2 regions of the Streptomyces sp. NPDC046215 genome follow, and region 2 is predicted to be linked to the other one. Evidence: riboswitches for the same ligand, from Rfam matches in the RefSeq annotation. Region 2 holds a riboswitch; the other holds the start of a gene.

Region 1 (14,433 bases), on a different contig from region 2:
GTCCCATGTCCTCAAGCCACACCCATCTGACCCCCGACCTCCCGCCGATCGTCGAGGTGCCCGATCTGCCCGGCGCCCAGCGGCCCCGCAAGAAGCGCGAGGACACCGCCGGCCGGGACGGGCCCGGACATGGTGGTGGCGCCCACCATGAACATGATGGGCGCCACGAACGCGCGGGTGAGGACTCCGGCGGCTGACTGTGACCCTCCCCGGCGCGCGGACCGCGCGGGAGAGGCTAGTGAGCCGCTCCGGGCGCGGAGGTCACCACTTGTCGTGGCCGCCACCGTGGCCGTAGCCGTGCTTGTCGTAGTCACCGTGCTTGTCGTGCTTGTGGTGACCGTCGATGTTGGCGCAGGTGTTACCGAAGGTCGGGTTCAGCAGACCGACGATGTCAATCGTGTTGCCGCAGAGGTTGATCGGCACCTGGACGGGCACCTGAATGACGTTGCCCGAGATGATGCCGGGGGAGCCCACGGCCGCGCCCTGCGCTCCGGAGTTGGCCGTAGCTACTCCCGCGGCGCCGGAAACGGCGGCGCCGGCAGCGACGGTCAGAGCGGCGACCTTGGCGATACGCGACATGGCTAAACCTTTCTCATGGGTGGTGAGCGGCAATTGTTGCCGGAGAAGCCGGAGGGATTTGCCCAATATGGGCATGAGGGGGCGTAATTAACCCGAAAAGCCCAATAAGTCATACGGGATGACGCACGCGTGGGCGGGCCCCGCCGGGGCGCACTCTGCCCGGCATCCCCGCAGGTGGGGGCTCCCGCGGCTGCCCCGGGCCCCGGCCGGGCGACTCTTGCGGCCCGCGCGAGGCCCCTGCCCGGGAAGATCCCCCCGGGGCGACGGCGCCTGGCTCGCGCCCCCACGACCCCGGCGCCCGGGTGATCCTTCCGTTCGGCCCCCGGCGGCCGGGTTTGGCGTGGCCGCCCCCCGCTACGTACAGTTCTTCGAGGCTCCAATAGATCAGAGCTTCAATAGATCAGAAGAACTGGGAAACGACAGCGCCGATGACGGTCACTGAAGAAAGCCGCGACGGTGCAGCCCACCTGTCGGGCATCGATCCGCAGCGGATGGCGGTCTGCCTGAGCGTGCTCGAAGAGCTCGACCAGCTGCCCGTCGACCACCCCGACGCGATCGAGATCCGGCGCGCCACCGCCGGCATCTACCGCACGGTGAAGCAGCGCCGCCGTCAGGAGCGCCGGGCCGCCAAGACCGCCAACGACCGGGCCGTCACCGAAGCCACCGCGACCGGCGCCGCCGACCGCATCGACGACGAGACGCGCGGCATCCCGCTCGCCGCCACCTCCGCCGCCCAGATCGTCGGCATCCTCGAGCGCCCCCGGTCCTGCTACATCTGCAAGACCCGCTACGTCGAGGTCGACGCCTTCTACCACCAGCTGTGCCAGCCCTGCGCCGCGGAGAACCGCGCCCGCCGGGACGCCCGCACGGACCTGACCGGCAAGCGCGCCCTGCTCACCGGCGGCCGCGCGAAGATCGGCATGTACATCGCCCTGCGGCTGCTGCGGGACGGCGCGCACACCACCGTCACCACCCGGTTCCCCAACGACGCCATCCGCCGGTTCAAGGCCATGCCGGACAGCGCCGACTGGATCCACCGCCTCAAGATCGTCGGCATCGACCTGCGCGACCCCGCCCAGGTCGTCGCCCTGGCCGACTCCGTCGCCGCCGAGGGCCCGCTCGACATCCTGATCAACAACGCGGCCCAGACCGTCCGCCGCAGCCCCGCCGCCTACCGCGAGCTGGTCGCCGCCGAGGCCGCCCCGCTGCCCGCGGGCGAGCTCCCGGCCTCGGTCGTCTTCGGCGCCTTCGGCAGCGGCGCCCAGGCGGCGCTGCCCAGCCCCGCGGGCGGCGCCCACGACGAGCTGACCCCCCAGGCCCTCACCGACCTCGCGCTGACCAGCGGCTCCGCCTCGCTCGCCCGCGTCGAGGCCGGCACCGCGATCGACGCCGGCGGCCTCGTCCCCGACCTGGACGCCACCAACACCTGGATCCAGCGCGTCAACGAGGTCGACCCCGTCGAGCTCCTCGAAGTGCAGCTCTGCAATGTCACGGCCCCGTTCGTGCTGGTCAGCCGGCTGCGCCCGGCGATGGCCGCGTCGGCCGCCCGCCGCAAGTACATCGTGAACGTCTCCGCCATGGAGGGCGTCTTCAGCCGGGGCTACAAGGGCCCCGGCCACCCGCACACCAACATGGCCAAGGCCGCGCTGAACATGCTCACCCGCACCAGCGCCCAGGAGATGCTGGAGGCCGACGGCATCCTCATGACCGCCGTCGACACCGGCTGGATCACCGACGAGCGCCCGCACCCCGACAAGGTGCGCCTCGCCGAGGAGGGCTTCCACGCCCCGCTCGACCTCGTCGACGGCGCGGCCCGGGTCTACGACCCGATCGTCCGCGGCGAGCAGGGCGAGGACCTGTTCGGCTGCTTCCTGAAGGACTACAAGCCCGCGAACTGGTAGTCGCCGCCCGCCGCCCGACGACCGCCCGCCCCGACCACGTCCGGGGCGGGCGGTCTCGCGCGTACCGGGCCCCTGACGGGGCTCCCGCACCCGGAAGGCCAGCCCCGCGTGGCGCGAGGCGTGGTCGGCGGGGGAGCGTGGACCTCATGGACCCCATGGACACAGCAGCGAACGACCACGGCCGCACCGGCGACGGGGAGCCGCGGCCACGGGTGCTCGTCGCCGGGGCGACCGGCTACATCGGCGGGCGGCTCGTCCCCCTGCTCCTCGGCGCCGGCTACCGGGTGCGCTGCCTGGCCCGCGACCCGGGCCGGCTGCGCGACCAGCCGTGGGCCGGCCGCGTCGAGACCGTCAAGGGCGACGTGACGCGCCCCGACACCCTCCCCGACGCCTTCGAGGACGTCGACGTCCTGTACTACCTCGTCCACGCGCTCGGCACCGGCCGGGACTTCGAGGAGACCGACCGGCGGGCCGCGCTCGCGGTCGGCCGCGCCGCCAAGGCCGCCGGGCTGCGCCGCATCGTCTACCTCGGCGGACTGGCCCCCCGGCAGGTCCCCGAACGCGCCCTCTCCCCGCACCTGCGCTCGCGCGCGGAGGTCGGCCGGATCCTCCTCGACAGCGGCGTCCCCACCGCCCAGCTGCGCGCCGCCGTGATCATCGGCTCCGGCTCGGCGTCCTTCGAGATGCTCCGCTACCTCACCGAGCGGCTGCCGGTGATGGTCACCCCCAGCTGGGTCAGCACCCGCATCCAGCCCATCGCCGTCCGCGACGTGCTGCGCCTGCTGCTCGCGGCGGCCGAGCTGCCCCCGGAGGTCAGCCGCAGCTTCGACATCGGCGGCCCGGACGTCCTCACCTACCGGCAGATGATGATCCGCTACGCGGCCGCGGCCCGGCTGCCGCGCCGCCTCATCCTGCCGGTGCCGGTGCTCACGCCCGCCCTGTCCAGCCTCTGGGTCGGCCTGGTCACCCCGGTGCCGAGCGGCATCGCCCGGCCGCTCGTGGAGTCGCTGCGGTACGAGGTGATCTGCCGCGAGCGCGACATCGCCCGGTACGCGCCCACTCCGCCGGAGGGCCTGATCGGCTTCGACGAGGCCGTGCGCCTGGCCCTCAAGCGGGTCCGGGACGCCGACGTCGCGACCCGCTGGTCCTCCGCGTCCCTGCCCGGCGCCCCCAGCGACCCGCTGCCCTCGGACCCGGACTGGTCCGGCGGCAGCCTCTACGAGGACCGCAGGGAGCTGAGCGTCGACGCCCCCGCGGAGCGGCTCTGGCGGGTCGTCGAGGGCATCGGCGGCGAGAACGGCTGGTACTCCTTCCCGCTCGCGTGGTCCGTCCGGGGTGCCATGGACCGCCTCGTCGGGGGCGTCGGCCTCCGCCGCGGCCGCCGCGACCCGCACACCCTGCGCGTCGGCGACTCCCTCGACTTCTGGCGCGTCGAGGCGCTGGAGCAAGGCCACATCCTGCGACTGCGCGCGGAAATGCGCCTGCCGGGCCTGGCGTGGCTGGAACTGACGGTCACCCCGGAAGGCCCGTCACGGGCGACGTACCGGCAGCGGGCCCTGTTCCACCCGCACGGCCTGGCGGGCCACGCGTACTGGTGGGGCGTGGCCCCCTTCCACGCGGCGGTCTTCGGGGGCATGGCCCGCAACATCGCGGAGCGGGCGGAAAGAGCGGAAGGGACTGATTCCAGCCCGTCCGGCGTTTGAGGATGCGCCCGCAGGGTGCTTGCCGCCGCAGGCGGCTACGACGGCCCGCAGCGGAAGGCCGGGCAGGGCCGCAGGGGCCTCGGGTGGGCCGGCATGGGCTGAGGCCGGCCGAAACCAGCCCGTCCGGCGTTTGAGGACGCGCCCGCAGGGCGCTCGCCGCCGCAGGCGGCCACGACGGCCCGCAGCCGAAGAGGGGGCAGAGCCACAGGGCGCTCGCCGCCACAGCGCGGCCACGACGGCCCGCAGTCGAAGACCCGGCCAAGCCCCCGTCAGCCCAAGGACCGCCGCCCCAAAAGGCCCCGCACCGCGTCCAGCGTCCCCGGCAGGGCCGCCGCCGGGAGGCCGCCGCCCTGGGCCACCTCGTCCGTGCCGCCGCCGCGGCCGCCCAGGAGCTGCTTCACCAGGCCGGCCGCCGACAGGCCCGCCGTCCGGCCCGTCTCGTTGACCGCGACCGTCACCACCGCCTTGCCCCCGGCGGCCGAGCCGATGACGGCCACGCCCGGGCGGGCCTGCGGCAGGCGGTCGCGGACGGCCAGGGCCAGGGTGCGCGCGTCGTCGTCCGCCGTGGCGGTGACCACCAGGGCGCCGCCCGCCTCCGACGCGCCGGCGGCCAGCTCCGCGGCCCGGCCGAGCGCGGCCCGCCGCCGCAGCTCCGCCGCGGCCTGGTCGGCGGCCTTCAGCCGGTCCAGCAGGCCCGCCACCCGGTCGGCCAGCTGGTCGCGCGGCGCCTGCAACTGCTCCGCGAGCCGGGCCACCAGGTCACGCTCGCGCGCCAGGTAACCGAACCCCTCGACGCCGACCGACGCCTCCAGGCGGCGCATGCCCGCGCCCACCGACGACTCGCCGGTGAGCGCGACCACCCCGACCTGCGAGGCGTGCTCGACGTGCGTGCCGCCGCACAGCTCGCGCGACCACGCGCCGCCGATCTCCACGACGCGCACCTGCTCGCCGTACGTCTCGCCGAACAGCGCGAGCGCGCCCAGCTCCTTGGCCTCCGGCAGGCTCATCCAGCGGACGTCCACGGCAAGATCACGGCGCAGCGCCCGGTTCGCGGCCTCCTCGACCTCGCTGCGGGCGGCGGGCCCCAGCGCGCCGCGCCAGGGGAAGTCCAGCCGCAGGTAGCCGGGCCGGTTGTACGAACCGGCCTGCAGGGCCGTCGGGCCGAGCACCTGCCGCAGGGCCGCGTGCAGGACGTGCGTACCGGAGTGCGCCTGGCGCGCCCCGAGCCGCCACTCGGCGTCGACGGCCGCCCGCACGGCGTCACCGACGGCCAACTCACCCGCGCTCACCCGCACCTGATGGGCCACCAGGCCCGGCAGCGGCCGCTGCACGTCCAGGACCTCGGCCTCCACCGACGCGCCCGTCAGAGCGCCCGCGTCACTGTCCTGGCCGCCGGACTCGGCGTAGAACGGGGTCCGGTCCAGGATCACGGTGGCGATCTCCCCGGCCCGTACGACGGGCAGCACACCCGCGGGCCCGAGCAGGGCCAGCACCCGGGAGTCGGTTTGCAGCGTGTCGTAGGCGCGCCAGTCCGTGGGCCCGTTCGCGTCCAGTACGGCCCGCAGTGCCGAAGTGTCCAGCGCACCGCCGGACTTGCGGGCGCGGGCGTCGGCGCGGGCGCGCTCGCGCTGCTCGCCCATCAGGGCGGTGAAGCCCTCCCGGTCGACCTCGACGCCCTGCTCGGCGGCCATCTCCAGCGTCAGGTCGATGGGGAAGCCGTAGGTGTCGTGCAGCAGGAACGCCTTGGCACCCGGCAGCGACCGCCCGCCGCCCTCCTTCACCTGGGCGACGGCGGTGTCCAGCACGGTCGTCCCCTGGCGCAGCGTGGAGCGGAAGGCGTCCTCCTCGGCGTACGCCTGCTGCGCGATGCGGTCGAACTCCGCGGCCACCTCGGGGTAGCTCGGCGCCATGCAGTCACGGGCGACGGGCAGCAGCTCGGGCAGCGCCGGGTCCTGGTACCCCAGCAGCCGCACGGAGCGGACGGCGCGGCGCAGGATGCGGCGCAGCACGTAACCGCGGCCCTCGTTGCCGGGCGCGGTGCCGTCGGCGAGCAGCATGAGCGCCGTGCGGACGTGGTCGGCGACCACCCGCAGCCGCACGTCCGCCTCCGCGTCGCCGCCGTAGCGGGTCCCGGTGAGCGCGGCGGCCCGGTCCAGGACCGGGCGGGTCTCGTCGATCTCGTAGAGGTTGTCCACGCCCTGGAGCAGGGTGGCCATGCGCTCCAGGCCCATGCCGGTGTCGATGTTGCGGCGCGGCAGCTCGCCGAGGATCGGATAGCCGGTCTTGCCGGTGCCCTCGCCGCGCTCGTACTGCATGAAGACCAGGTTCCAGAACTCCATGTACCGGTCCTCGTCCACGGCCGGACCGCCCGCGCGGCCGAGCGCCGACCCCCGGTCGTAGAACAGCTCCGAGCAGGGCCCGCACGGGCCGGGGACGCCCATGGACCAGAAGTTGTCCTCGTCGCCGCGTGCCACGATCCGCTCGTCGGGCAGGTCCGCGAGGCGCCGCCACAGGGCGCGGCTCTCCTCGTCCTCGTGGTGGACGGTGGCCCAGATCCGGTCCGGGTCGAGCCCGTACCCGCCCTGCTCGACGGGCGTGGTCGACAGCTCCCAGGCGAAGGCGATCGCCTCTTCCTTGAAGTAGTCGCCGAACGAGAAGTTGCCGTTCATCTGGAAGAACGAGCCGTGCCGGGTGGTGCGGCCGACCTCCTCGATGTCGAGGGTCCGCACGCACTTCTGCACACTGGTCGCCCGCGGCCACGGCGGCTGCGCCTCACCGGTGAGGTACGGCTTGAACGGCACCATGCCGGCGTTGACGAACAGCAGCGTCGGGTCCGGCGTGGGCAGGGGCGCGCTGGGGACCACCGTGTGGCCGCGGGCGGCGAAGTGGTCGAGGAAGCGGCTGCGGATGTCGGCGGTGCGCATGTGCCCTCCGGGCGGGTTCGGTGCTTGCAGTGTGCGGGGTAGCGGGCTGCTGTGCCTTGTCCTCAAGCGCCGGACGGGCTGCTGTGCTGTGTCCTCAAGCGCCGGACGGGCTGAATAGCCCGTCCGGCGCTTGAGGACGCGCCCGCAGGGCGCTCGCCGCCGCAGGCGGCAGGACGGCCCGCACAACACGTGGGGCCCGTACCTGCTTCCAGGTACGGGCCCCACGCGCGAGCTATCAGTGAGCCGGTGGTCGATGCGCCGAGATCAGACGGCAAGCTTGACCATGTCCGCCTGCGGCCCCTTCTGGCCCTGCGAGATCTCGAACTCCACTCGCTGACCCTCCTCGAGGGTGCGGTAACCGTCCATCTGGATCGCGCTGTAGTGGACGAAAACATCCGCACCACCGTCGACCGCGATGAAGCCGTACCCCTTCTCCGCGTTGAACCACTTGACGGTGCCCTGAGCCATGCCTAACTCCCCTATTACTGGCCCTTGCGCAGGACCGCACTTCGCGGACCCGGGTCAGACCTCACCCCCCGGACACTCCCCCGCCGAAGGCAGGGGAAACCCCGGAAGATGTGCGCCGGAACGCGTCGACCGCGGCTGAATGTATCTGCACGGATGCCCTCTGCAACAGGTCACTTGGACGAGAATTACCGGCACGGCCGAGCGGAGAAAAGTGGCTAACGGCGGTGAATCCAGGGCAAGTCGGGCCGGGCATAACGCAACCAACCCGGCAATTCGTACGCACAGTTCGCGCACAACTTGACGGGTTCTCATGGGCGTTCGGCGGTGACGCCGGCGGGGGATCGCCCCAACTGTATCGCGCTCAACAGACGGAATCGCCCCGTCCGTTTCGCGGACGGAGCGATTCGAGGGGACTTCTACAGGAAAGTTGAAGAAATCCCCGGCGAGCTGATGCCGGGTCAGCCGCCGGCGACGGCCGGGATGATCGAGACGCCCGCGCCGTCCGGCGTCGCGGTGTTCAGGCCGTCCTCGAAGCGGACGTCGTCGTCGTTGACGTAGACGTTCACGAAACGGCGCAGCTTGCCGCTCTCGTCGAGGACCCGCGCGGCGATGCCGGGGTGGTTCTTCTCCAGGTCGGCGAGCACGTCGGAGAGGGTGCCGCCCTCGGCGGATACCTCGGCCTTGCCGCCGGTGTAGGTGCGCAGGATGGTCGGGATGCGAACGCTGATGCTCATGGGGTCACCTTCGGTTCGGGCACTGGGTGGAGAGGGAGGGGGACGGCGGGGTGGAGCCGCTCACAGCCCCGCGGCGCGGAACGCCTCCAGTGAGGGCCGGATGGTGGCCGTCGGCCCGGCCGCCACCGCGTCGAGCGTCTTGAGCCCGTCGCCGGTGTTCAGCACCACCGTGGTCAGCGCCGGGTCGAGCGCCCCGCTGTCGATGAGCTTGCGGGTGACGCCCACCGTCACCCCGCCCGCGGTCTCCGCGAAGATCCCCTCGGTGCGGGCCAGCAGCCTGATCGCGTCCACGATCTCGGCGTCGGTGACGTCCTCGACCGCGCCGCCCGTCCGCCGGGCGATGTCCAAGACGTAGGGGCCGTCCGCCGGGTTGCCGATCGCGAGGGACTTCGCGATCGTGTCCGGCTTCACCGGCCGGACGACGTCGTGCCCGTCCTTGAAGGCGCGGGAGACCGGCGAGCAGCCCTCCGCCTGGGCGCCGAAGATCTTGTACGGGCGGTCCTCGACCAGCCCCAGCGCGATGAGCTCCTTGAGCCCCTTGTCGATCTTCGTGAGCTGGGAGCCGGAGGCGATGGGGATGACGATCTGGTCGGGCAGCCGCCAGCCGAGCTGCTCGCAGATCTCGTACGCCAGCGTCTTGGAACCCTCGCCGTAGTACGGGCGGAGGTTGACGTTCACGAAGCCCCAGCCCTCGCCGAGCGGGTCGCCGATCAGCTCGGAGCAGAAGCGGTTCACGTCGTCGTAGGTGCCCTCGATGCCGACGAGGTCTCCGCCGTAGACCGCGGCCATGACGACCTTGCCCGCCTCCAGGTCGTGCGGGATGAAGACGCAGGAGCGGAAGCCCGCGCGGGCGGCCGCGGCGCCCACGGCACCGGCGAGGTTGCCGGTGGAGGAGCAGGAGAGCGTGGTGAAGCCGAAGGCGCGGGCGGCCTCGACGGCGATGGCGACGACGCGGTCCTTGAAGGAGTGCGTGGGGTTGCCGGAGTCGTCCTTGACGTACAGGCCGCCGGTGACGCCCAGCTCCCGGGCGAGGTTGTCGGCCTTGACGAGCTTGGTGAAGCCCGGGTTCAGGCCGGGCTTGTCCGCGACGTCGGCGGGGACGGGCAGCAGCGGGGCGTAGCGCCAGATGTTGTCCGGGCCGGCCTCGATGCGGCGGCGCAGGGCCTCGGGGTCGCCGGTGGGAAGGTCGTAGGCCACTTCGAGTGGGCCGAAGCAGTCGGCACAGGCGAAAATGGGACCGAGGCCGAAGCGCTGTCCGCACTCGCGGCACGCGAGGGCCGCGGCGGGACCGAGAGCGACAGAGGTGGTTGAGCTTTCGACAGACTGCACAGCCATGGAGGCGAGGCCCTTTCTCCTCATCTTCCCCGTGGCGGACGTCGCCACGAGACGGAATTGGCACCTTCCCGAGCCGGGAGCCTCGCCGAATGAACGGTGAGACCGGCTGGAGGGTTGCCGGGGCTTCAACGGGCCGTGTCCCTCTGCCCCTCTGGATGAGCGGTATGGCACTGGGCAGGGCCCAGGCGTTTATGAGCGGCGACCCCGACATACGACGGCGTTCCGCGTTGTTCAGACTGTAACCGAAGGCATGGGCGCCCGAGACAGCCGTCCGTACCGCGAGATGGATCACACGCAGCTCGAACGCCGCGTCACACAAGAGGAGTCGAACAGGTGCTGGAAGAGGTGGAGCGCTGGCTGGGCCGGCGGTCCTGGTCCGTCGACGACCGTCCGCTCGACCAGCTGCTCGCCGCCAAACGCGCCACCGGCACCACGGTCGCCGTCGTACTGCCGGCGTTGGACGAGGAGGCGACGGTGGGGGCGATCGTGGCCACCGTGCGCCGGGAGCTGATGTCGGAGGCGGTGCCGCTGGTGGACGAGCTGGTGGTGCTGGACTCCGGTTCGACCGACCGCACGGCGGAGGTGGCCGCCGCGGCCGGGGCGCGGGTGGTGCACCGGGACGCGGTGCTGCCGCGGCTGCCGGCCGTGCCCGGCAAGGGTGAGGTGCTGTGGCGGTCACTGCTGGCCACGGGCAGTGACGTCGTCTGCTTCGTCGACGCCGACCTGCGGGAGTTCTCCGCGGACTTCGTGTCGGGGATCGTCGGGCCGCTGCTGACCGACCCGGACGTGGACTTCGTCAAGGCGATGTACGACCGTCCGCTCGGCCCCGGCTTCGAGGGCGCGGGCACGCCCGGTCCGGGCCAGGGGGGCCGGGTGACGGAGCTGGTGGCCCGTCCGCTGCTGAACCTGCACTGGCCGCTGCTGGCGGGTTTCGTCCAGCCGCTGGGCGGCGAGTACGCGGCGCGCCGTTCGCTGCTGGAGCGGCTGCCGTTCCCGGTGGGGTACGGGGTGGAGCTGGGGCTGCTGGTGGACGCGTTGCACACGGTGGGGCTGGACGCCCTGGCCCAGGTCGACGTGGGGGTGCGCAAGCACCGGCACCAGGACGGGCAGGCGCTGGGCCGGATGGCCGCGGCGATCTACCGCACGGCGCAGCTGCGGCTGGCCCGCGGCCATCTGGTGCGGCCGGCGCTGACGCAGTTCGAGCGCACGGCGGAGGGGTTCGTCCCGCGGACGTACGAGGTGGACACCGAGGAGCGGCCGCCGATGGCGGAGATACCCGAGTACGCGCGCCGCCGCGCGGCGTAAGCGTACGTTTGAGCGGATCCCGTGGCGGCAAGGCTGGCGTCATGGTCGATGAGCACATGCACGCCGCCCGGATCCTCGTCGCGTCCAACCGCGGTCCCGTCTCGTACAAGGTGAGCGAGGACGGCTCGCTCACGGCGGGCCGGGGCGGTGGCGGGCTGGTCTCGGGGCTCAGTTCCATCGGCCGGGAGGCCGGCGCGGTGTGGGTGTGCGCCGCGCTCGGCGAGGGCGACCGCGAGGCCGCCCGCCGCGCGGGCACCCGGCTGCCGGCGGCCGACACGGGCGGGCACGCGGTGCGGATGCTCGACATCCCCGCGCAGACGTTCACCGCCGCCTACAACGGCATCGCCAATTCGGTGCTGTGGTTCGTGCACCACCTGCTCTACCAGACGCCGCTGGAGCCCGACTTCGGCGCGGACTTCCGGCGGGAGTGGGTCGCGTACGAGGCGTACAACGCCGCCTTCGCGGACGCGCTCGCCGAGGAGGCGGCCCAGGGTGCCACGGTGCTGGTGCAGGACTACCACCTGACCCTCGTGCCGGGGCTGCTCCGCGAGCGCCGGCCGGATCTGCGGATCGGTCACTTCTCGCACACCCCGTGGGCCCCGCCGGACTACTTTCGGATGCTGCCGGACGACGTGGCCGGGCAGGTGCTGCGCGGCATCCTGGGCGGTGACCGCGCCGCGTTCCTCACCCGCCGCTGGGCCGAGGCGTTCGCCGCCTGCTGCGAGAGCGAGCTGGGCGCGGACGTCCTCCGCGAGGACGGGGTGGCGGCGGCGGTGCGCTTCGAGGGGCGGATGACGCGCCTGGGGGTGCACGGGCTCGGCGCCGACGGGGATTTCCTGCGGGAGCGCGCGCACCGCGAGGACGTCGAAGAGCGGATGGTGGCGCTGCGGGAGCAGATCGGTGCGGGCCGCCGGGCGGTGGTGCGGGTGGACCGCACGGAGCTGTCGAAGAACATCGTCCGGGGTCTGCGCGCCTACCGGCGGCTGCTGGAGGACCGCCCGCAGTGGCGCGGCAAGGTCGTCCACGTGGCCTTCGCCTACCCCTCGCGGCAGGACCTGGCGGTCTACCGCGACTACACGGCGGAGGTCGAGCGGGTCGCCCGGGAGATCAACTCCGCGTTCGGCACGGAGGACTGGGAGCCGGTCGTGCTGCACGTGAAGGACGACTTCGCCCGGTCGCTGGCCGCCTACCGGCTCGCGGACGTGGCCCTGGTCAATCCCATCCGCGACGGGATGAACCTGGTGGCCAAGGAGATCCCGGTCGTCTCGGACCACGGCTGCGCGCTGGTGCTGTCGCGGGAGGCCGGGGCGGCCGCGGAGCTGGGCGAGGACGCGCTCGTGGTCAATCCGTACGACGTGGAGGCCACGGCCCGGGCGCTGCACGAGGCGCTGCTGATGGATCCGGCCGAGCGCGCGGAGCGGACGAAGCGGCTGGCCGCGGCGGCGACGGCGCTGCCGCCGGAGCGCTGGTTCCTGGACCAGCTGACGGCGCTGGAGGGAGGCGAGGGAACGTAGCCGCGGGGTCCCGGCCGGCTTGGCGAAGCCCTGTGCGGTTCCCCGCGCGACCAGCCGCAACGCACCCGCAGATGACGCGCCCGGCTTCCGGCGGAGCGCTTAGGCTGTGATCGTGCAGCCCAAGGACATGCCCGGGCCCGAGCCCACCGAGACGGGCACGACGTGCCAGTGGTGCGTGGGCTCCGGTTTCGTGCAGCGCTCGCTGGTCCACGTCCCCGGCCCCGATCCGTTCGGGGCCGGCGGGGAGTCGGTGGTGCGGGCGGGGCAGTGCAAGCACTGCCGGGGCAGCGGGGTGTACGAGTCCGCGCTGGACCCGACCCTGGAGCACTGGCGGCGCCCGCCCCCGGAGGAGCCGCGCTGAGGCGTGCCCCTCACCGCCTCAGACGCCGGCCCCCCGCCGCCGCTCGCGCCACCAGCAGGGCCGCTCGCCGGTCCGCCTCGCGCCGGGCCGGGCCGGAGGGCGTGACGGCGTGCGGGAGCCCGGGGGCCCGGAGGGCGCCGTAGTCCGAGAACCGTCTGACCCCGCAGGCGTCGCAGCGGTGCTCGCCTCGCCCGGTCCGGGTCCAGCCCGACCGGTGCGTGCAGTGGCGGACGCGGGTCGCCGTCACCACGCGTTCACCTCCGGCAGCAGGTGCGCGCGGCGGAAGTGACCGCGCAGGGCGGCGGTCGCCTCCTCGGTCAGCTCCGCGTCGCCGCCGCTCCTGGCCTGCCGGTGGGCGGCCCGCAGAGCGGCGCAGCTGTCGCATCCGACGGGCGAGGTCGAATCCTCGTCGTGGATCCCGGCACCGTCCCGCTCCGCCCGGCTCGCCGGCCGCAACGCCTCCGGCACCACTTCCCGCTCCCGCCCACCCCAGGGCCGCCGCACCTGCACGCGGGGGCCGACGCTGCCCATGACCTGGACGAGGGTGCCGGTGGGGATGTCGATGACGTAGGCGCCGGGGCGGTAGGTCATGGGGTCGGGGGGCGGGGGCCCGGCGTCGGGGTCGGGGTGGGGCATGGCTGAGTCGTACACGGTGTTCCCTTCGGGTATTTCTTCACTGAGCCGCCCGTTACCGGCGGGTGGGGGCCTAAGACATGTCCGATTGGTCTTCGGCTGCGGGCCCGTCGTTGCCGCCTGCGGCGGCGAGCGCCCTGCGGGCGCGCCCTCAAACTCCCCCAGCTAACGCTGGGAGGTGCCCCCGGACGGGCTGATTTCAGCCCGTCCGGCGTCTGAGGACACCGCCGCGCAGCGGTGGTGCGCCCCCATGACCTGCCGGCAGGCCCTAAGCTCCGGTGCATGGCTGAGGCATTCGTCAGCGGCGACGAACACCCCGCGTGCGGCATCTGCCCGTCGCGCCGGTTCCCTCTCGGGGAGTTCGACGTGCATGAACGCCCGTCATCCGACTGCCCGTTCCGTCCGGCCGACGGCCATCGGTACACGGCGGCGGGAGTGCCGGTGTGCGTGCATCCGCACAAGGTCGGGATTCCCGCAGGCCGGTACAAGTCCGACGGGATTTCCCTGGCGGGCGGGCTCCAATGGCCGGACGATGCCGCTGAGCTGGATGCCTATTTGCACGAGGTGTTGCACAGCGCAGCGCCGGGAATGCTCGAATTGCTGATCGAGCAGGCCACGACCGAGCTGCCTGCCGTTTTCCCGGACGTGGACGTGATCACGACGCTGCGCCGCGCGCTCGGCTAGGAGGCCGTCGCGAAGCCGGGAGCGAACCTACGTCCGCCCTCGAAGATGCCCAACGGCTGGTACTTCGCGATCACCGCGGCACGCCGGTCAGCTGTCTCCTGCCTGCCGAGCCAGAACCGCTCGTTCACCGGCCCCCACGCGGCACGGTAGACCTGGTGGGTGTAGTCCCCGTGATCCCAGCCACCGATTTCCTCACGGTCGGTGGCGTGGACAAACGTGACGCCTGTCCGCTGCTGCACTCGGCTCAGCACGGTGAACTGGGCGGCCAGGGCGTGAATCATCTCGTCCACCG
Region 2 (14,433 bases):
CCTCCGAGAGCCACAGCGGGGTGGCCGCCGAGGTCAGGGTGCGGGTGGCGACATGGGCCGTCTCGTGGGTGAGGACGACCTGGCGGCCCGCCTCGCCGAGCGTCCCGTACGCCTCCGGGTTGACGATGATCCGGTCGGCGGGGGCCGCCCCGGAGCGGCCGACCTCGCCGGTGGTCACGGCGGCGATGCCCCGGTACTTCGCCACGGAGGAGTCCAGCAGGGCGGCCATGCGTTCCACCGAGGCCGGCATCTCCACCACGACCCGCCCGGGCCAGGCGGTGCCCCGCGATGCCTCGCGCACGGCCGGCACGGCCCGGTCCGCGAGCTCCGCTACGGCCCCCAGCCGCGCCCGGTCCTGGCCGACGCCGAGGACGAGGCTGCGCGCGCCGCGGACGACGGTGACCGGGCCCTGCTGCCAGAGCTGACGCCCGCCGCGCCGGGTGTCCTCGGCGGCCACGTACCACCGGCCGGCCCGGCTGACGAGCGTCAGCCGGGCCGTCGTGGTGACGGGGGCGGCGTCGTACCCGTCGAGGCGGTAGCGGAGTTCGGCCTCGACGGCGATCCGGCGGCCGTCGCCCTGGGCGGGAGCGAACCCGCCGGTCCGCACCAGCCGGTAGTCCCAGGACGCCAGCGGCACGGCGGCGAGGTTGGCGAAGACCCGGCGCTGCTCGGCGCGGTAGCCGCCCGCGGCCGGGTCCACGGCGTCCAGGAAGGCGCGCTCGTCACGGCCGCGTACCGCCTCGGCCCACCGGTCCAGCAGGGCCCGTACGGAGGCGTCCTGCCCTCCCCGGTCGCCGGCGAGGCCCACGGCGCCGCACCCGCTCAGGGCCGGGAGCGCGAGCAGGCCCGCCGCGAGCCCGTACGCCGCCCGGCGCACCGGTCCTCGCCTGTCGCCGGGGCTGTCCCCGCGTCCGCTCCACCACCACCGGCCCGTCACGCCCCGCATCGTACGAGCCGCGCGCCCCGGGGCGTGCGCTCAAGGCGCGCTCATGGCCGGGTGACGGAGGAAATCGGCATCATGTTGGCCGGGTCGTAGCGCACCCGCGCCCCCGGGTAGGGCGCGTGCACCACCTGTCCGTTGCCCACGTACATGCCCACGTGGCTGGCGTCGCTGCGGTAGATCACCAGGTCGCCGGGCTGTGCCTCGGACAGTGACACCTGGCGGCCGGCGCCGCGCTGCGCCTGCGAGGTGCGCGGCAGCCCCACCCCGGCCCTGCCGTACGCCCATTGCATGAGCCCCGAGCAGTCGAAGGCGCCGGGCCCGGTCGCCCCCCAGGCGTAGGGGGAGCCGACGGCGGAGCGGGCGGCCATGGCCGCGGCGGCGCCCCGGGCGGAGCCGGCGGAGAGCGGGGGCAGCCCGGCGAGGGATCCCTCGGCCCGGCCGCCGTCGCCGCCCGCGCGGGAGGCCCTCGTGTACGCCTCGCGGTCCGCCTGCGGCAGGGCGTTCAGCAGCTTGCGGGCGGTGGCGAGCTTGCTCTCGACCTCCCGCTTGTGCCGCTCGACGGCCTTGCGGCTCTCCTCCAACTGCGCCAGCACCCGCACGGCCTCGGCCCGCTCCTGGCGCAGGCCGCGCTGTGCCTCCAGGAGCGCCTTGAGCTCCCCCGCCTGACGCCCGGTCACCCGGTCCAGGACCGCGGCCTTCTCCAGGTAGCCGTCCGGGTCCGAGGAGAGGAGCAGCTGGATCGCCGGGTCGACGGCGCCGGTGCGGTACTGGGCGGTGGCGATCATGCCCAGGGACCGGCGCATCCGGTTGACCCGCTCCTGGCCGCGCGCGACCCGGTCGGTGGCCCGCTCGACCTTCTTGCGCAGGCCGTCGGCCCGCTCGTCCGCCGCGTTGTACTTCTCGGTGGCCTGCTCGGCCTCCTCGTAGAGCCGGTCGACCTGGGCCTTCACCGTCCCCGGTGCCCGGGAGTCGCCGCCGGGACGGGCGTCGGCGGGTGTCGTCAGCGTGGCCGCCGCGGTGGCCACGGCGGCGGACATGACGGTGACCCGGACGGTCTGGGTGAGACCGGACTGCGCAGAACGGCGATGGGACGCCACGGGTTGCCGCACTCCCTTCCACTGTGTGCGGCCCCTGCCGCCCGGGAACGGGCGGACGATGCCCCGGGCGCCGCGCGCCAGACAGTAGCGGCGCGCTCACCCCCTGTTCAAAGACCGCGCCGTGCGGGAATGCCGACGCCCCGCCGACAGACGCAGGTCACCGGCGGGGCGTGGAGTCAGCGGCCGTCCTCGGGATTCGCCCGAACGGGCGGCACGTCAGCCATTCGGCCCAAGGCGTGCCGTACGGGTCAGCCGATGCGGACGCCGAACTGGAAGGGCATGTTGCTCATCGGCTCGTAGCGGACATTGGTGCCGGAGCGGGGGGCGTGCAGGGTCTGGCCGTTGCCCGCGTAGAGGCCGACGTGGTGCAGGTCGCCGTAGAAGATCACCAGGTCGCCGGGCTTGAGCTGGCTCTGGTCGTAGATGCGGGTGCCGGCGTTGGCCTGGTCCTGCGAGATGCGCGGCAGGGTGACGCCGGCCTGCGCGTACGCCCAGGAGGTCAGCCCCGAGCAGTCGAAGGAGCTCGGGCCGGTCGCGCCCCAGACGTAGGGGGTGCCGATCTTGCTCTGCGCGGCGGAGAGCGCCCCGGCGGCCCGGCCCGAGGTCGGCAGGTCCTTGCCGAGGTCGGGGCGGCTGCTGCCGGCGGAGCGGTCGGCGCGCGAACCGCCGCTCTTGGCGCCTTCCTTGCCCTCGGCGCCCCCGGCCTGGTCCGCGCCGACGACCTCGGCGCGCTCCTTGGCCGAGAGGGTGTTGAGGAGCTTCTGGGCCTCGGCGAGCTTGCCCTGGACCTCGTCCTTCTTCTCCCCCAGGGCCTTGCGGGTCTCGGCGAGGTCCTTGAGCTTGCCGGTGGCTTCCTGGCGCTGCTGCTTGAGCGTCCGCTGCTTCTCGGCTATCTGCTTGAGCGTGTCGGCCTGCTTGGCGCTGAGCTGGTCGAGCGTGGACGCCTTCGCGAGGTAGGTCTCCGGGTCGGAGGAGAGCAGCAACTGGAGGGAGGGGTCGATGGCGCCGCTGCGGTACTGGGCGGTGGCGACCGAACCGAGGCTGTTGCGGAGCTTGTTGAGCTCCTCCTGGCCGCGGGCCACCTTGTCCTGGAGGTCGCCGACGGACTTGTCCAGCTTCTCCTGCTTCTCCTTGGCCCCGTTGTACTTCTCGGTGGCCTGCTCCGCCTCTTCGTAGAGCTTGTCGACCTTCGTCTTGACCTCGGACTTCGACGGCTGGGGGTCGGCGCTGGCGCCCTGGGCCGAGAGAGCGACGGCCGCGGCGGCGGTCGCGGTGAGGACGGTCACGCGGGCGCGGCCCGGCTGCTTGGGACGACGGTGGGACGCCACGGAGACGAGCTCCTTCTTCCTCGGCCGCCTGGCACGCGAATTCCGCGGTTCCGGCGGGACCTTCACCGTCACCCCGAATGGATGATCTACCGCGCGAAGGTTCGAGGCCCGACCTTAGTGAGCTTCATGTGATCCGTTCAAATCCTCATGAGAAAAATCTCGCCCCACCCGCACATCCTTTACCAACACCACACGGTCGGTACGGGCCGGCCCGCTCATCGGTCACCTGTGGTGACCTCGAGGTGACCTCAGGTGCGAGCGAGCCGCTTCAGCAGCAGCGCCGAAGCGACCGGCCGGGCCCCGGCCTTGGCGACGCCGTCGGCCACCTCACGGTCGGTGGAGACCACGACCACCGGACGGCCCACCGGCTCCGCCCGCACCAGCTGACGGATCAGCTCGTCGGCCGTCACCCCGGGCTTGCTGAACAGCACCCGCACCCCGCGCGGCGGCGCGAGCAGCACGGGCGCGGCCAGCTCGGCGCCGTCGAAGACGCAGGTCATCTCCGCGCCCGTCTGGGCGGCCAGCATCGCGAGGCCGCCCAGCAGCCGCAGCCGCTGCTTGTCCAGCGGCATCGTCGGATAGCCGGTCTTGGTGACGTTGTAGCCGTCGACCACCAGGTGAGCCTGCGGCAGGGCCAGCAATTGGTCCAGCAGCGCCGGGTCGGTCTCCGACAGGGCGCGGGCGGCGATGTCCTTGGGCGTCATCCGGCCCGGTTCCACCGCGTCGACCGTGTCGGCGGGGTGCACGGAGACGGGCGGCAGCGCCAGCTCGCGCCGCAGCCCCTGCGCCGCGTCAAGGACCGTGTCCAGCAGCAGCCGCAGCCGCATGTCCTCCACGCTGCGCCCCTCGCGCACCGCCCGGCGGCTCGACTCCAGCGCCGACTCCGCCTCCGACAGCCGCGCCTTGAGCCGCCGGGCCTCGCCCAGGGCGGCCGTCTTCTCGGCGGCCCCGGCCGCCCGCACGGACTCCAGCTCCGCCTGCGCCTTGCGCAGCGCGGCCTCGCCCCGGCGCACGTCGCTGACGGCGCTGCGCAGCTTGCGCTGCAACGCGTCGGCCTCCTTGCGCGCGGCGTCCAGCTCGGCGCGGCCCCGCTCGGCGTCCGCGCGCGCCTCGGCACGGGCCGCGGCCAGCTCCTCGCGCAGCCGCTGCAACTCGCGGCGGGCCTCCTCGCCGGCCCGCTCGGCGCCGGCCCGCTGGGCCTCCTCGCCCGCGGCCGTGACCAGCTTGACCCAGCCGGCGGGCCGCAGCACATAGGCCATGGCCGCCACGTCCTCCGGGTCCGCGGCGGCGGGCGGCGAACCGGCCTCCAGCGCCTCGGCCAGCTCCGAGCCCGTCTCCCGCAGCCGGGCGGAGATCCGCTGCCGGAACGCGGCGTCGTTCTCCACGGCCGCGGCCATGGCGTTGCCCGCGAACTTGGCCCGGCGGCTGGGGGTGAAACGGGCGTACTGCCGCAGCGCGGGAGGGAGTTCCGAGACCGTCAGGCCGCCGAACGCCTCGGCCACCAGGCCGATGACCCGGCGCCTGACGCCTTCGGGCAGCGCGCGGTCGAGCACCTCGGCGACACCGTCGGACCCACCGGTGTCAGCAGGGTCACCGGTCGCCTCCGTGCCGCCCGTATGCTCAACCACCGCTCATTGCTCCCGTTCTTCAGGCGCTCGCGCCCGGCCTGTCCACCAGCTCGATCTGATCGACGGCGTTGCACCAGCGGCAACGCACGGACTCGATCGTCTCACTGACCACGTCGCGCTCCTCCACCTGCGGCTCCCCGGCCAGGTCGAGGTGCACGTACTCGACGGCCTTGGTCGTGCGCGTCACGTCGAACCGGGTGAGGTTGCCGCACAGCGCGCAGCGCCACCGGGTCTGCGTCGTCGGCTGGGGAACGCCCATCGTGTCGCCGTCCGTCCTTGTCGAGGTTCCTCGCGCTCCGCCCGCCGGACGCCGGGGAGCGCGCCGTGGAGCGCGCGGAAGTGCTCCCCGTAACCCTACGGCCTGATGGTCATGCGGTGCCCGGACGGCGGCGGTCCCGCCCCGCGTCCGTCGTGGGACGGCGGCCCGGCGAGGCGCTCTGTACGGTTGCGACCGGTACGCCATGATCTGCTCATGACCGGAAAGGCAGTGCGTCAGGGCCCCTTGGTCACCTACGTCCTCATCGGCGTCTGCTGCGGCGTCTTCCTGCTGGGCCCCGCGTCCGGTTTCACCTCCTCCTACGGCGCCGGCACCGAGCTGCTGGCCGCGCAGACCGGCTACTTCGAGCGCTGGGGCGTGGTGCCCGGCGAGCTGTGGAGCGGCGCCGCGGACGAGCTGCCCACCCCGTTCACCGCGCTCTTCGTGCACGGCAACTGGCTGCATCTGCTGGGGAACATGCTCTTCCTCCACGTCTTCGGCGCCATGGCCGAGGAGCGCATGGGCCGGACCGCCTTCGCGCTCTTCTACCTCGCCGCCGGGGCGCTGGCGCTGCTGGGCTACGCCGTCGCGCACACCCACTCCGCCCAGACGCTCGTCGGCGCCTCGGGGGCGATCTCCGGGGTGCTCGGGGCGTTTCTCTACCTCTTTCCCCGGGCCCGCGTCACCAGTCTCTTCCCCTTCCTCTTCTTCCTGCCGCTCCGCTTTCCCGCCTGGGCCGTACTGCTGTTCTGGTTCGTCCTGCAGTGGCTGGCCGCCCGCACGGCGGGCGACCGGCCGGGGGTCGCCTATCTGGCCCACGTCGTGGGGTTCACGCTCGGCTTCCTCTACGCGTGGGTCCGCTACGGGCGTGCGGCTAAAGTGAAGGGCGCAGCCCCGTCCGGCGACGGGCTGCCGCGCACGCCCGGGGGGCCGCCCCCGACCCCCGATAGGAGCCAGCCGTGATCACTTCGATCGTGCTCATCAAGACCGACATCGACCAGATCCCCGAGATCGCCCAGAAGATCGCCGCCATCGAAGGCGTCAGCGAGGTCTACTCGGTCACCGGGGCGCACGACCTGATCGCGATGGTCCGGGTGGCCCGCCACGACGACCTGGCGGACGTCATCCCCGGCCTGATCAGCAAGGTCCCCGGGGTGGCCTCCACGGAGACGCACATCGCCTTCCGCACGTACTCGCACCACGACCTGGAGGCGGCGTTCGCGATCGGCCTCGACGCGTAGCGCCTGCGGCGGGCTTGCCGGAAACCAAGGGGGCCTGGGGCGGGCGCCCGTACGGACTGCCGTCCGGGCCTCGCGTCTGCGGCGAGCGGCCGTCGGAACCCCGGGCCCCGGGGGCCTGCCCCATGCTCCGGACGGCGGCCGTGCCGAGCCTCGGCCGGCACGCGGCCAAGCGCCCCACCCGGCGCGCCGTGCGCCGCACCCGCAACTCCGGGCGGGCTCCCGGAACTGAGCCCACCGCGGCCGTACCGGCCTCGCGTCTGCGGCGAGCAGCCTCGTAGGGGCGGGCACTCCGGCGACAGGGCCCCCGGCGCGTCGGCTGACGAGGTCAGCGGCGTCCGCCACGTGGCGGCGGCCGTACCGTGGGCCGCTACTCCCGGCAGGTTCGGTTCCCGCGGTCGTACCGTCGCCAGCCGCCCGGCGGGCCGCGGCGCGCCGCAGCCTCCCCGGGCCGCCCGCCCGGCACCGCCCACGACAGCGAGCCCCGCCACACCTGACGGTACGTCCAGCCGACCAGGACCCGGCTACGTCCCGCCCAAGTTCGGCCGCGCTGCCCAGTACCCCGGACGAGCGCCCGCCACCCGGCACCGCCCACAACAACGGGCCCGGCGCGCCACACCAGCTCCGGCAGCACGCCCCGCCCTCGGGCGCACGCCCTCCACCCGGCGTCGCCCAGCGACAGCCGACCCCGCCACGTCGCCGGCCCCGTCACGTCACACCTGACGGCCCCCGGCCGCCGAGGCTCGGTCTTGGCCGACAAGGTCCCGCAGGCCCCGGGCTCACGACCGCCCGGCCGCCAGGCCGCCAGGCCGCTACGCCGGCACGCACCGCCCGTTCTCCGTGCGGTAGTTCCAGCGGGCACCCTCGCGCACCAGCTCGCCCACCGCTCGGACGAACCGTGTCACGTGCTCGTCCGGGGTGCCCGCGCCGAAGCTGACCCGGATGGCGTTGAGCGACTGTCCCGCCTCGGGGGCCCCGCACTCCCCCGGCTCGTCCGGGGTGCCGCCCAGCAGGGTGCGGACGAGCGGGTGGGCGCAGAACAGGCCGTCGCGGACGCCGATGCCGTACTCCGCCGACAGGGCCGCCGCGAAGTGCGAGCTGTTCCAGCCCTCCACGACGAAGGACAGCACGCCGACCCGGGGCGCGTCCTCCCCGAAGAGGGAGAGCACCCGGACCCCCGGCACCCGGGCGAGGCCCTCGCGGAGGGTCGCCACGAGCTGCCGCTCGCGCTCGACGAGCCGGCCGAAGTCCGCCTCGGTGAGCGCCTTGCAGGCCGAAGCGATGGCGTAGGCGCCGATGACGTTGGGGGAACCCGCCTCGTGCCGGGCGGCCGTGTCGTGCCACTCGACGGCCACGCCGCCGCCGGGGCCGCGGGTCACCGCGCGGCTCGCGCCGCCGCCGGCCAGGTAGGGCTCGGCGTCGCGGAGCCAGTCCGCGCGGCCGGCCAGCACCCCGGCGCCGAAGGGCGCGTACAGCTTGTGCCCGGAGAAGGCGACCCAGTCGGCGTCCAGCTCCGCGATGTCCACCGGGTGGTGCGGCGCGAGCTGGGCGGCGTCGACGACGATGCGGGCGCCGTGCGCGTGGGCGGCCGCGGCCAGCTCCCGCACGGGCCACAGCTCACCGGTCACGTTGGACGCGCCGGTCACGCAGACCAGCGCCGGCCCGTACGGCTCCCGCCCGGCCAGGGCCCGCTCCAGCGTCTCGACGGCCTGGCGCGGTGAGCGCGGCGCGTCGAGGTAGGTGACCTCCACCCCCGCCCGCCGCTCCCAGGGCAGCAGCGCGGCGTGGTGCTCGGTCTCGAAGACGAACACCCGGGTGCCGGGCGGGAGAACGGTCGCGAGGAGGTTGAGGGAGTCGGTGGTCGAGCGGGTGAAGACGACCTGGTCGTCCTCACGGCAGCCGAGGAACGCGGCGACGTCGGCACGGCTGTTCTCGAACAACTCGGTGGACAGCTGGGAGAGATACCCGGCCCCGCGGTGCACGCTGCCGTAGTACGGCGCGTAGGCGGCCACGTCGTCCCACACCCGCTGGAGCGCGGGCGCGCTGGCGCCGTAGTCCAGCGCCGCGTAGGTCACCTCGCCCCCGGTGACCAGCGGGACGCGGACGTCGCGGCCGAGGACGGGCAGGGGCGCGCAGACGGCGGGCTCGGCGGCAACAGGGCATGCGGACATGGCGAATTCTCCTGGATGCAGGCGGAAGAGGTGCGTATGCGCACGCGCGGGAAACAGGGGCGCCGCGTGCGGAGTACCGACTCGACACACGGCGTGGCCGTGCGGAGTTCAAGGGAAACGGGCCGTAGGCCCTAACGCATTCGCTGAATCACTGAAGAGGCTCCCTCGACAACCAGGACCCCTGGTGAGGGATCCGCGCTTGCCGCAGACCTCGCTGCCTGCGGCCCGGTCATCACCCGGGGCACCCCGCCACGGAAGGAGGGTTGCCGGACAGCAAGCCGGGGCCTGAACGCTGTCACTCGTGACCTGGCGGCGAGTATGACACAGGTATGCGGCAGGCGCACCACATGTCCGCCGCCAGCTTATCGCGGGGCCCGTCACCGACCTACCGCCGGACCGACCGAGAATCAACCAAAAACTGTCCATCTATGCCCGGGCCACGCCGGTCGGCCGTGGAAATCAGCGGCAATGTCGCCCATTACCGACAGCGAACACAAGCCATTGCGGAATTAACCATTCCACTATGGGTTTAACCACTTCGTGACCTGACCGTCATCGAACCGTTACATCCATGATCGTAGAGTCGTTCGCATCTGGAACAGCAACAAGAACAAGCCAGAGACCTTGGGGGCGGTCATGTTCATCTATCCATGCATTCATTTGCATCAGGCCACACTTGCGTGCATGACCGGCAATACGGGCGGAGACCGCTCGTGAGCTCTACGCGCATCGTCGATGTAGTGAATTTCATGCCCGAGCGAGTGGTGCGCAACAGCGACCTCGCCCGCGCCGAAGACGGACTGAGCGACCACGCCTTCTTTGCCGGCGTGAATGAGCGGAGATTCGCTTCGCCGGATTACACGTCCGCCGAGCTCGGCATCGAAGCGCTGAACAAGCTGCTGGGCCGCAACGACGTGCGCGCGGACGAGCTGGACCTGATCATCGTCTCGGCCCAGTTCAACGACACCTTCTCGCCGGGCGTGGGAACGGCGATCCAGCACGGGGTCGGCGCGACCTCGGCCGCCGTTCTGCACGTGGAGAACGGCTGCTGCTCGTGGGTCTCCTCGGTGATCACCGCCCGCGCCTTCATCGACTCCGGCCAGTACAAGAAGATCGCCGTCGTCACGGTGACCAACTTCGTGTCGCGGCTGGAGGAGTTCCAGAAGTCGCCGGAGTCCTTCGTCCTCGGGGACGGCGCGTCCGCGACCCTGCTGACCGTCGGCGAGCCGACCGTCCTCTCCGTGCACGAGCAGGCGTTCGGCGAGAACTGGGCCGCCCTGCGGGTGGAGCCGGACGCGGTGGACGGCGTCGAGCTCCCGCACTGGGAGCGCGGCAGCGGGCCGCTCACGGTGAAGTTCAGCCCGAGCATGCTCGCCCGGCTGTGGGCCGTGACGATGGAGTGCCTGCCCACCGCCATGGCGACCGCGCTGGACAAGGCGGGCCTGACGAGCGACGACGTCTCCTGCCTGATCACCCACCAGCCCAACGAGAAGTACATCGCGGAATGGCGTAAGCGGTGCGGCATCGACGACGCCCGCACCCATGACACGCTCAGCCATTACGGGAACATGTTCCAGAGTTCCCTCCCGGTCACCCTCGCCGACGCACTGGACAAGAAGATTATTTCTTCCGGCGATGTGATCGCTTTTGCCACTTTCACGCATGGCGGGGAAATGGTGTCTTCCATGGTCCTGCGCTGGAACAGCTAGTTCCCACTAGTGCCCACTAGTTCCCACCGGAACAGCTAGTTCCCAGCAGCAAACCAAAAACAATTCTTGCTCAGGAGTAAATGATGGCTGCCCGCATGCCCGATGAGTCCGGTCTTGCCCAGAACTACCAGCTCGACAACTCGGATCTGCTCGAACTGGACCTGGTGTGGAACGAGAACACCGGTCAGGACGAGATGATGAAGCTGATGGAGGGGATGACGAAGGAGAGCTACTCCCACGAGGAGATATTCGGGCAGTACTGCCCGCTTTCCGAGCACATCGACGTCCCTTACGACATCGTATTCGAGTACTGCGCCAACGCCCGCTCGCTGGAAGAGTGGACGTACAGCATCCGCAACATGAAGCACCTCGGCGGCGGGCTGTACCGCGCGGACGAGATGATCCAGCCCAACACGGACATCTACATCCGCTCGGACGCCCAGAAGGGCCCGGAGCAGGGCCTCGTGGTGTACCCGTGCGCCTGGGACCAGGGCCAGGAGCTCTGGATGCGCTACTACCTGACGATCATCGACTCGGCCAAGGTCTTCAACAAGCCGGGCACCGTGGTGCTGTGGAGCAACTGCAAGCACCCGTACTACGACCGCGCGACGACCGACGTGCCGGACTACATCGCCAAGGGCCGGGCCCGCACCGACCGCGTGTGGGTGGGCGACATCTGGCCGATGTTCCACGCCGGCCACTCCATCGAGATGGGCAACCTCAAGAAGATCCTTGAGCACCGCTTCGGGTCGGAGTCGCAGCGCTAGGGGCCGGCACCGGCTCTTCAGCTCACACGGGGGGAAACATGCGGATCTCTGACGCGCTCGTCACCGCGCTGCGCGAGCTGGACGCTCGCTACGTCTTCGGCGTCAGCGGGGCGAACGTCGAGCACATACACGATTCCATCGACCGGCTGGGGGCCGGACGACTGGAAGCCGTTCTCAGCAAGCGCGAGGACGGCGCCGCCTTCATGGCCGACGCGCGGGCCCGTGTCCACCGGACACTGGGCGTCTGCTGCGCGACGTCCGGCGGCGGAATGATGAATCTGGTCGCCGGACTGGCCGAGTCCTACGCCGAATCGGTGCCGGTGTTGGCCCTGGTGGGCCAGCCGCCCGCCGCGCTGGACGGACGCGGGTCCTTCCAGGACTCCTCCGGCATCGGCCGGTCCGTGGACGCGCTGCCCATGCTGAGCGCGGTGACCAAGAAGACCGTGCGGATCTGTGACGCCGACCTGTTCTGGGAACAGCTCAGGGACGCGATCACGACCGCTCTGACCGGGCGGATGGGGCCGGTCGCCCTGCTCCTCCCGAGGGATTCGTACGAGTTGGAGGTGGGGCCGCTCCCCGCCGACTGGCCGCGGGACTTCCAGGAGTTCGTCCAGCCCGAGCCGGTGGACAGCGAGGCCGTGGACGAGCTGTTCCGCCGGCTGCGCGCCGCCACCGCCCCCGTGCTGCTGCTGGGCCACGGCGTACGCCGGTCCTCCGCTCCGGACGCCGTCCTGCGGTTCGCCCGTCAGGCGCGCATCCCCGTGGTGACCACCATGGGCGCGCGCGGCGAGTTCCCGAACGACGACCCGCTCCACTTCGGTGTCGTGGGCGCCGGCGGGCACCCGTCCGCGGCGGCCTTTCTCCAGAGCAAGGCCGACTTCATCGTGCTGGTCGGCACCGGGCTGGCCATGATGACCCGCAGCGTGCTGCACGGCTGGGACGCGCGGCACGTCGCCACGGTCAACATCGACCCCGGCGAGGTGCTCAGGTCGGCCCTGGCCGACACCGTCGTCCAGGGCGACGCGGGGGTGGTCTTCGAGCGCCTGCTGGAGCGGCTGGACGCGGACCCGTTCACGGTGCCGCCTGTCGGGTACGAGCTGACCCGGTTCGTCCCCCGGCTGGCCGAGCCCATACCGGGCAGGGCGCCGCACGCCGAAGGCGGCCTGCTGCAGAGCGAGGCCGTCGGCATCCTGGAGGAGCACCTGCCCCGCCAGGGGCACCTCCTCTACGACGCCGGCAACTGCAGCGTCGCCTCCATGCACTACTCGTCCGTCCCGCCGGGCTCGTCCTCGACGATCGCCCTGGGCATGGGCGGCATGGGGTACAGCATCGCCGGGGCGATCGGAGCGCAGCTCGGGACGGCCGAGGGGACCCGCACCGTGGTGTTCTGCGGTGACGGCGCGTTCCTGATGAGCGGTCTGGAAGTCCACACCGCGGTAGAGCTCCGGCTGCCCATCCTGTACGTCGTCTTCAACAACGGCATGCACGGCATGTGCGCCACCCGGCAGCAGACGTTCTTCGATTCCCGCATCACGGCCGTGGACTACACACCGGTCGACGTGTCCACCCTGTCGAGGGGCCTCGGCGGCCCCGACCGGCTGTGGGTCGGCAGCGCCGGAACCGCCGCGGAGCTCACGGAGCTGCTGGCGGACTACCGCGAGCACGCCCATCTGACGGGCGTGCTGGAGCTCCGCCTCGAAGCGGAGGAAGTCCCGCCCTTCGCGAGCTTCCTGCCGGCGGACGAGCCCACCATGCCGGTGCGCTCCTCGCGGTGGACGGCCTCCCCGGCGCACCTTTCGGCACTGATGGCACCGGCCTGACCCCAGGCCCCTGTGCCCGCCCCACCCCACCCCGCGCGGTGTGGGTTCTCCCGCCGTGCCCCGGTCGCGGCAACACCCAACCGATCTGCAGAAAGAATCAACATGACTGTGCACGAGCTCGATCTCGCGGGGATCACGGATTCCGGACTGCGCGCGGACTACCTCAAGAGCTCCAGGCTGTTCCGCGAGATCGGCCGGGGGCGCTTCCTGGGCCGCTACATGTTCCCCGCGGCCAAGCGCCCCTACTTCGACGTCTTCTTCTCGTTCGTCTGCTACGTCGACGACCTCGTCGACGACGTCAACCGCTCCACCGAGGTGCGGGCCCAGCGGCTCGACGAGTGGGAGCGCGCCTACCTGGCGGCGGTCAAGGGCGAGACGCTGGAGGTGGAGGGCCCGCCGTCCGGCGACCAGGAGACCGACTCCGCCCTCTCCCGCGCCCTGGTGCACATGATGCGGACGTGGGACCTCCCCTACGACCGCGTGCCGGAGTTCATCCAGGCCCAGCGCGAGGCCCTCACCACGTACGAGTACGCGACGTACGACGACCTCGACGGGTTCCTCCAGAGCGTCACCCTGCTGCCGGCCACCTGGATCAACGGGCTGTTCGAGCCGCTGTCGGCCGAGGCCGAGGAGCTGTGCAAGCACACGATCACGGCCTTCCAGCTCCTGGACTTCATCTGGGACGTGCAGGAGGACCTGGAGCTCGGGCGGCTCTACCTGCCGGTGGAACACCTGACCAAGTTCGGCCTGGACAGGGGCGACCTGATCCGTGAGGTCGGCAGCGGCTACACCAGCGACGCCGTCCGCGAGCTCATGAAGTTCGAGATCGAGCGGGCGCGCAAGCACCTGGACGCCGGCCGCAGCTGGGGCCGGACGCTCCACCCGACCTCGCGGAAGTTCGTCGAGCTGGACATCCAGACCCACCAGGCGATGGTCACGGACCTGGTGAAGGACGACTACGCCTTCTTCAACAAGCCGAAGAAGGGCATCGGCTTCAACTCGGCGGTCATGGTGCCGCGCACGGCCGCCGCCGCCGCACGGGCCGCGAAGGTCAACCGTCAGGCCGAGCGGGACGGTTACCGCATCCGCCGCCCCTACTCCCCCGACGCCCTCTGAAGCCCTTTGAAGCACACGGAGCACACGCCATGACACGAGCCGCGGTCATCAGCGGGCTCGGGGCGTTCGTTCCGCCGCGCGTGGTCACCAACGACATGCTCGCCGCGGAGCTGGACACCTCGGACGAGTGGATCAGGACCCGTACCGGGATCAGCCGGCGGCACGTGATCGACCCCGGGATGAGCACCGGGCACCTGGCCACCGAAGCGGGCCGGCGCGCGCTGGCGTCGGCGGGGGTCACCGGGGTGGACGCCGTGGTCCTGGCGACCAGCACCCCGGACCGGCCGTGCCCGGCGACCGCTCCGCTGGTCGCCACCCGGCTCGGGCTCGGCGGGGTCGCCGCCTTCGACGTGGCCGCGG

What was found. A riboswitch is a leader RNA that binds a small molecule or an ion and turns the genes downstream of it on or off. The one in region 2 is predicted to bind S-adenosylmethionine.
Region 1: linked by a shared signal. The riboswitch ahead of thrC (threonine synthase) and the one ahead of ABZ951_RS14175 (aminotransferase class V-fold PLP-dependent enzyme) in region 2 are both predicted to bind S-adenosylmethionine.

What each region holds. Positions count from the first base shown of each region.
Region 1 is NZ_JBEYZW010000013.1:10,484-24,916, forward strand. Features, by position in the region: gene ABZ951_RS08170 (hypothetical protein) at 6-197, shown strand; gene ABZ951_RS08175 (chaplin) at 262-579, opposite strand; gene ABZ951_RS08180 (SDR family NAD(P)-dependent oxidoreductase) at 1,008-2,480, shown strand; gene ABZ951_RS08185 (SDR family oxidoreductase) at 2,636-4,183, shown strand; gene alaS (alanine--tRNA ligase) at 4,453-7,107, opposite strand; gene ABZ951_RS08195 (cold-shock protein) at 7,372-7,575, opposite strand; gene ABZ951_RS08200 (ubiquitin-like small modifier protein 1) at 8,034-8,309, opposite strand; gene thrC (threonine synthase) at 8,370-9,644, opposite strand; SAM riboswitch class I at 9,662-9,806, opposite strand; gene ABZ951_RS08210 (glucosyl-3-phosphoglycerate synthase) at 9,978-10,949, shown strand; gene ABZ951_RS08215 (trehalose-6-phosphate synthase) at 10,991-12,463, shown strand; gene ABZ951_RS08220 (hypothetical protein) at 12,576-12,824, shown strand; gene ABZ951_RS08225 (DUF6255 family natural product biosynthesis protein) at 12,835-13,074, opposite strand; gene ABZ951_RS08230 (hypothetical protein) at 13,068-13,475, opposite strand; gene ABZ951_RS08235 (hypothetical protein) at 13,740-14,141, shown strand; gene ABZ951_RS08240 (hypothetical protein) at 14,138-14,433, opposite strand, start outside.
Region 2 is NZ_JBEYZW010000026.1:16,895-31,327, reverse strand. Features, by position in the region: gene ABZ951_RS14210 (hypothetical protein) at 1-826, opposite strand, end outside; gene ABZ951_RS14205 (NlpC/P60 family protein) at 988-2,040, opposite strand; gene ABZ951_RS14200 (NlpC/P60 family protein) at 2,289-3,368, opposite strand; gene ABZ951_RS14195 (NYN domain-containing protein) at 3,617-4,921, opposite strand; gene ABZ951_RS14190 (hypothetical protein) at 5,016-5,255, opposite strand; gene ABZ951_RS14185 (rhomboid family intramembrane serine protease) at 5,469-6,215, shown strand; gene ABZ951_RS14180 (Lrp/AsnC ligand binding domain-containing protein) at 6,212-6,493, shown strand; gene ABZ951_RS14175 (aminotransferase class V-fold PLP-dependent enzyme) at 7,303-8,661, opposite strand; SAM riboswitch class IV at 8,852-8,968, opposite strand; gene ABZ951_RS14170 (3-oxoacyl-[acyl-carrier-protein] synthase III C-terminal domain-containing protein) at 9,411-10,370, shown strand; gene ABZ951_RS14165 (hypothetical protein) at 10,466-11,137, shown strand; gene ABZ951_RS14160 (thiamine pyrophosphate-binding protein) at 11,176-12,957, shown strand; gene ABZ951_RS14155 (squalene/phytoene synthase family protein) at 13,060-14,073, shown strand; gene ABZ951_RS14150 (beta-ketoacyl-ACP synthase III) at 14,103-14,433, shown strand, end outside.